DNA from 3 places in the Mesorhizobium sp. M0037 genome. Region 1 is predicted to be linked to each of the others. Evidence: predicted binding sites of a transcription regulator. Region 1 holds the regulator's gene; each other region holds the start of a gene.
The links. The regulator PhoB, encoded in region 1, activates phosphate uptake and scavenging genes when phosphate is short. The targets are predictions, from matches to a motif close to TGTCATNNANCTGTCAT.

Region 2: the regulator PhoB is predicted to act here: its motif matches at 1,042-1,058, upstream of olsB (l-ornithine N(alpha)-acyltransferase).
Region 3: the regulator PhoB is predicted to act here: its motif matches at 1,306-1,322, upstream of ugpB (sn-glycerol-3-phosphate ABC transporter substrate-binding protein UgpB).

Annotation. Positions count from the first base shown of each region.
Region 1 is NZ_JAMYVB010000013.1:14,485-16,682, forward strand. Features, by position in the region: gene phoU (phosphate signaling complex protein PhoU) at 1-683, shown strand, start outside; gene phoB (phosphate regulon transcriptional regulator PhoB) at 700-1,389, shown strand; gene NKJ78_RS19655 (ROK family protein) at 1,420-2,198, opposite strand, start outside.
Region 2 is NZ_JAMYVB010000019.1:81,179-83,376, reverse strand. Features, by position in the region: gene NKJ78_RS24900 (response regulator) at 1-845, shown strand, start outside; gene olsB (l-ornithine N(alpha)-acyltransferase) at 1,122-1,997, shown strand; gene NKJ78_RS24890 (trimeric intracellular cation channel family protein) at 2,084-2,198, opposite strand, start outside.
Region 3 is NZ_JAMYVB010000013.1:132,317-134,514, forward strand. Features, by position in the region: gene NKJ78_RS20240 (bifunctional diguanylate cyclase/phosphodiesterase) at 1-910, opposite strand, end outside; gene ugpB (sn-glycerol-3-phosphate ABC transporter substrate-binding protein UgpB) at 1,385-2,198, shown strand, end outside.

The DNA of each region.
Region 1 (2,198 bases):
CCTTCGATGAAGAGCTCGGGCAGATCAGCAAGCTGATCCGCGACATGGGCGATCTGGCAGGCTCGATGGTCAGCGGCTCGACCAGGGCGCTGCTCAATTCGGACAATGCGCTGGCACAGCGTGTCGTGTCCGACGACGCCATCATGGATGCGCGCCAGCGCGAACTGGACGACCGCGCCATCACGCTGATCGCCAAGCGCCAGCCGATGGCCAACGATCTGCGCGCCGTGGTCGGCTCGATCCGCATGGCGGGCGACCTCGAGCGCATCGGCGACCTCGCCAAGAACATCGCCAAACGCGTCGGCACCGTGGGCTTGAGCGTCACGCCGCGCGACCTCTCGCACTCCATCGACGCCATGGCGCAACTGGTGCTGATCCAGGTGCAAGGCGTCGTCGAGGAATATGCCGCCACCGATGCGGCAGCGCTTGCAAAACTCAGGAATGACGACGAGCGCATCGACGTCAAATACACGTCCGTGTTTCGTGAGCTCTTGACCTACATGATGGAAGACCCTCGCAACATCACCGCCTGCACGCATCTCTTGTTCTGCGCCAAGAATCTTGAGCGCATCGGCGATCATGTCACCAACATCGCCGAAAATGCGTATTATGTGCTGACCGGCCAGCAATTGCCCGCCAATCGTCCGAAGCAGGACGAGACGGCGATGGCCACGCCGGCCTGATGAGGGTGAACTGCCTATGATCGCGCCACGCATCATGGTCGTGGAGGACGAGGAGCCACTAGGCGTGCTCCTCCGCTACAACCTCGAATCCGAAGGCTATCAGGTCGAGGTGGTGACACGCGGCGACGAGGCCGAGATCCGCCTGCAGGAAAACGTGCCCGATCTCCTGGTGCTCGACTGGATGGTGCCGGCTGTTTCCGGCATCGAGCTCTGCCGGCGGCTTAGAGTGCGGCCCGAAACCGAGCGGCTGCCGATCATCATGCTGACCGCGCGCGGTGAGGAAAGCGACCGCGTGCGCGGCCTGTCCACCGGTGCCGACGACTATCTGGTCAAGCCATTCTCGACGCCGGAGTTCATGGCGCGCGTGAAAGCGCTGCTGCGCCGCGCCAAGCCGGAAGTGCTGTCGAGCGTGCTCAAGGTCGGCGACATCGTGCTCGATCGAGAATCGCACCGGGTCTACCGCAAGAAGAGCGAGATCAGGCTCGGACCGACCGAGTTCCGGCTGCTCGAATTCATGATGCGCCATCCCGGCCGCGTGTTCTCGCGCAGCCAACTGCTCGACAATGTCTGGGGCGAGACGATCTATATAGACGAGCGAACCGTCGACGTGCATGTCGGGCGGCTGCGCAAGGCCGTCAACAACGGCCGCATGCCGGATGTCATCCGTACCATTCGCGGCGCCGGCTACGCTATCAGGGAAGACTAGGATGCTGCGCGTCGCGCCGTTGCCGGCCATTCAGGCGACATGCTTGCCGGATTTCGCCTGAATGCCCGGCGCGAAAATCTCCTGGTCGACGAAGCCGAGCGCGCGCATGGCGCAGCCTTCGCGGATCAGCGGCAGCTCGTTGGGCTCGGTGTCGAAGGAGATCGATTTCGAGTGCTGGCCGCCGGCGGTCTGGGCGATCGCTTCGCGCAATGCCGGTTCGATCAGGTCGAAGGCGGCGGCGCTGACGCCGACCATGGCGACGGGTGCCGGATCGATCAGAGCAAACAGGCTGCCGAGGCCGAAGCCGAGCGCCTCACCGGCCCTGCGATAGGCTTCGCGCTCCGGGCCATCGGTTTCGCGGGCGCGCGCGGCGAGTGCGCGCATATCAGCGTCGCCGATATCGACCGGCTCGGCATCCTCGCCCATCATTTTGGCGCTGCGCCAGATGGCGTAGTTTCCGGCATAGGCCTCGACGCAGCCGCGCCGCCCGCAGCGGCAGAGCGCGCCGCCCGGACGGTGGATCATGTGGCCGAACTCGCCGCCCGAGGAATGGGTGCCGGTGAACAGTTCGCCTTTCAGCACCAGTCCCATGCCGATGCCGTGCGACAAGAGGATGGCGATAAAGTTGTCGCGGTAGCGCTCGGGCTGGCGCCATTGCAGCGCCACCGCCATCATATTGCAGTCGTTCTCCATGGTGGCCGGAATGCCGAATTCCACTTCCAACATGTCGGCGAAGGCAATGTCGGTCAGTGGCGTGATTGGCGACCACAGCATGGCGCGCGCCTGCGAATCGGTGATGCCCTGGATGC
Region 2 (2,198 bases), on a different contig from region 1:
CAACCGAAGCACCGCAGAGCCGGCAGAACATCCTGGCCGGCCGGCGCGCCGTGATCGTGTCGAAGAACGCCGTCGAGGCCGACGCCATCGCCCGCACCATCCGCGCCCATGGCGGCGCCGTCGACGTCGCCGCAACCGCTTCCCAGGCGACGCCCTTCGGCGAACATTGCGATGTGCTGTTGATCGACGCGGCCCTGGAGGACGGCGACGGCAGACTGCTCAAGCGCCTGCGCCAGAGTGGCTTTGCCGATTGCGAGGCGATCACGCTGATCGCGCCGACCGACCGCGGCATGCTTGGCGAATTCCGCACCAGCGGCTACGCCACCTTCCTGGCGAGGCCGGTGCGCGGCGAAACCCTGCTGCGCGTGCTGCTGACCAGTCATGCCCCTGCCTTGCCGCCGCCCAAGCCGGAAAAGACCCGCGCGTCCTCGCTTCGTGCCCATGGCGGGCGCCAGCAAGGTTTGTCGGTGCTGATCGCCGAAGACAACGACATCAACGCCATGCTTGCCCGCGCCACGCTTTTGAAGGCGGGACATCGCGTGAAAGTGGTCGGCAATGGCAAGGCCGCGGTCGAGGCGGTGACCGAGGCCGGGCTGAAAAATCGCTTCGATGTGGTGCTGATGGATTTACACATGCCGGTCATGGACGGGCTGGACGCGATCGCCGCCATCCGCCGCCACGAGGAGGAAATGGCTGTGCCGCCGGTTCCGATCATGGTGCTTTCGGCCGACAGCCAGGAAAAGACCCGCCACACCGTGCTCGCCCATGGCGCCAGCGGCTTTGTCACCAAGCCGCTCGATCCCGACGCGCTGGTCCATGCCGTCGAGGGCCAGGTGGCCGCCTGAATTCATGTCGCTCAAAAATGGCCCCGGTTTTGAGAAGACGACATGCACAAAACAAAGACTTGAAGCGGGTCGCGTGAATCGTCCCAGCGCGACGCGCTTCAAGGCGACATTGGCGCAATCCTCGCGTCACGTAGGTAGCCGAATGAGGGTTTTCGCCAGCCGACGAAGTATTGCCCGTCGCGCCGTATCACGGTACTGTCACAATCCTGTTGCACCTACACCGTATCCCCGTGCCAAGAGGGATGGCTCGAAGGAGAATCACTCGTGCACACAGTTATGCCGGAATGTGACACTCGGCCCAGCGCAGGCGGCGCTTTGCTCGCCGCGCGGAACGCCGATGCCGTCGCAACAGGCGCACCGCTGGGCCGTATCGGCAATCTCGAAGTGCGGCTTGCCCGCAATGAGGCCGAGATCGCCGCCGCGCAGGAAGTGCGCTACCGGGTGTTTTATGACGAGCTTGGCGCCAGGAAGGACCTGTTCCAGGCGCAGGACCGGCGCGACGCCGACCGCTTCGACCCGCTGTGCGACCATCTCCTCGTGCTGGACACTTCGATCTCCGGCCCCGAGCATCGCCGCATCGTCGGCACTTACCGCCTGCTGCGGCAAGAGATTGCCGCGACCGCCGGCGGCTTCTATTCCGAAGGCGAGTTCGAGCTGACCAAGCTGATCGCCCGCCATCCCGGCCAGCGCTTCCTTGAGCTCGGCCGCTCCTGCGTGCTGCCGGAATACCGCTCGAAGCGCACCATCGAGGCGCTGTGGCAAGGCATCTGGGCCTACATCAACCACTATGAGATCGGCGTGATGACCGGTTGTGCCTCGTTCCCTGGCACGGTGCCGGCTGCGCATGCCGAGGCGCTCACCTACCTTGCCCATCACTGCCGGACCAACTCCGCCTGGGATGTGCGGGCGGTCTCCGGGCGCTATTGCTCGATGGACCTGATGCCGATCGAGGCGGTCAACGCCAAGGCGGCGATTGCGGCCATGCCGCCGTTGGTCAAGGGCTATCTGCGCGTCGGCGCCCGCATCGGCGACGGCTGCGTCATCGACCGTGAGTTCTCCACCGTCGATGTGTTCGTGGTGATGCCGGTCAAGGAAATCGGCGCCCGCTACGTCAACTATTATGGCGGGGAAGCGCAGCGCTTTGCGGCGTGAGGCAGTAGGCAGTAGGCAGTAGGCAGTAGTGAAGGCTGCCGCGAATTGCTGACTACCGACTATTCCCTACTCACTAATCCCTCTCCCTATGGAATATCCTCCGGTCGCCGTCCCGGGCGGCTCTTGTAGGACGGAAAGGTCCAGCCGAATTTCAGCGCGCCGCCGCGCACCAGGAAAGCCGCGGCGAAGCCGGCGACATCC
Region 3 (2,198 bases), 120 kb from region 1:
CGGCCGCGGTGCGTTCGCCGAAGAGATCGCCAAGCAGCATCGCGTTCAGCACTTCCGGCGCCATGCCGGTTAGCGCGGCGATGCTGTCATTGGCGCTGACGATGCGGGCGCCGTCGCAGACGATCAGCCCCTCGACGGCGGCGTTGGCGAGGCCGTGCATGCGCTCTGCCTCGAGCTTGTGACGCCGGAAACGCAGGTCGATCCACAATGCTGCGGCTGAAAGCACCAGGATAGCCATGCTGACTGCAGCGGCGGCGAAGGCCTGCGACACCGGTTCAACCGTGAACTGCGATATCTGGATGGAGGAGTCCGGGAAGATCGACACCGCGCCCATGGCGATGAAGTGCAGGCTGCAGATCGCCAGCGTCAACAGGATGGCGGCGGCGATTGTGGCCTGCATGGACGGCCGTCGCAACACGACCAGCAGCGCCAGCGCGGCGAGGGTGACGCCTGTCAGCACCGAGACGCCGACCAGCAGCGGGTTCCAGACGATGCGCCCTTCGACCTCGAAGGCGGCCATGCCGATATAGTGCATGGCGGCGATACCAGCGCCGAGGACCGCGCCGCCGACCAGAGGGTAGTCGATGCCCCGGCGCAAGGTGGCGATCCACATGCCCGCGGCGGTCAGGGCGACGGAACCGGCGAGCGAAAGCGCCGACATTTCCGCATTGTAGGCGTTGGGGATTCCGGGAGAAAAGGCAAGCATTGCGATGAAATGCGTCGCCCAGATGCCGAAGCCGGTGGAAGTGGCTGCTATCATCAGCCAGGTATAGCGGTTGCGCTCGCTCGAGCGGTCGACATGGCGAAGCAGGTTGACCGCCGAGAAGGAAGAAATACCGCAAATGAGCGCTGCCAGTGCGACCAGTCTCAGATCGTGCTCATGCACGATACAATTATAGACCGTCAGCATCTCGCCCCACCTGCTCTCCCACAGCAATCAAGCCGTCCACTTGATTAGTATGTCGCGCTTGACGAAGAATCGGTTATGCGAACTACAACTACAGCGGGTTTTTCGGGTTGTACCTTGCGGCGATCCTGTCTCATTCCAGACAGGGTCACAGCAGCGCTTGGCGCGATGCCGCTCTACCGATCTCGATCTGGCCGAGCGCCGGTATGGCGGCCGCATGGTACAGGTGCGTGGCGCTGTCACGGGGGCCCTTCATGCATCGCCGGCGGTCGGCGATCGTCGCAGGCCCACCGCGCCCATGTATCGCTGAGCCGGCTTGGCATTTCTCTCTGTCCTCGTTGCAGAGCGAGGGGGCGCGAAGTTAGCCGGGTATGAAATTCACGAAACAGCAACAAATCCGTTGTCCGATTGTCATCAGCGACACATATTGCGTTCGCGGGAGCGCCCCTTTCGCCAATGACAAACGGGAGATGAAACATGAAGTTGTTCGGCTTTGCGGCCGGTGTTGCCGCCACCTTGACCCTGCTTTCCACCACCTCCGCCTTCACCGCCACCCAGATCAGTTGGTGGCATGCAATGACCGGCGCCAATGCCGAGGTGGTCGACAAGATCGCCAAGGATTTCAATGCCAGCCAGAGCGACTATGAAATTCTCCCTGTTTTCAAGGGCACCTATCCCGAAACGCTGAATGCCGGCATCGCTGCCTTTCGTGCGGGGCAAGCGCCCGACATCATCCAGGTGTTCGACGTGGGTACCGGCGTCATGATGGCCGCCGAAGGTGCGATCAAGCCGGTGGCCGATGTGCTGACCAGCGCCGGCGTGACCTTCGACAAGAGCCAGTATTTGCCCGGCATCGTCGGCTACTATTCGAAGCCGGACGGGACCATGCTGTCCTTCCCCTATAATTCCTCGTCGCCCATCCTCTACTACAACAAGGATATCTTCCAGAAGGCCGGGCTTGATGTGAACAATCCGCCAAAGACCTGGAACGAGGTGTGGGAAGCCGCCAAGAAGATCAAGGCGAGCGGCGCCGCTTCCTGCGGCTATACCTCGACCTGGTTGACCTGGATCCACCTTGAGGCCTTCGCTGCCTGGAATGACGTTTCCTATGGCACCAACCAGAACGGACTTGCCGGAACCGACGTCGAGCTCAAGATCAATGCGCCGATCTTCGTCAATCATTTCCAGGCGCTCGCCGACCTGGCCAAGGACGGCACCTTCAAATATGGCGGCCGTACATCCGAAGCCAAGCAGATCTTTCTTGCCGGAGAATGCGGCATCTTCACCGAAT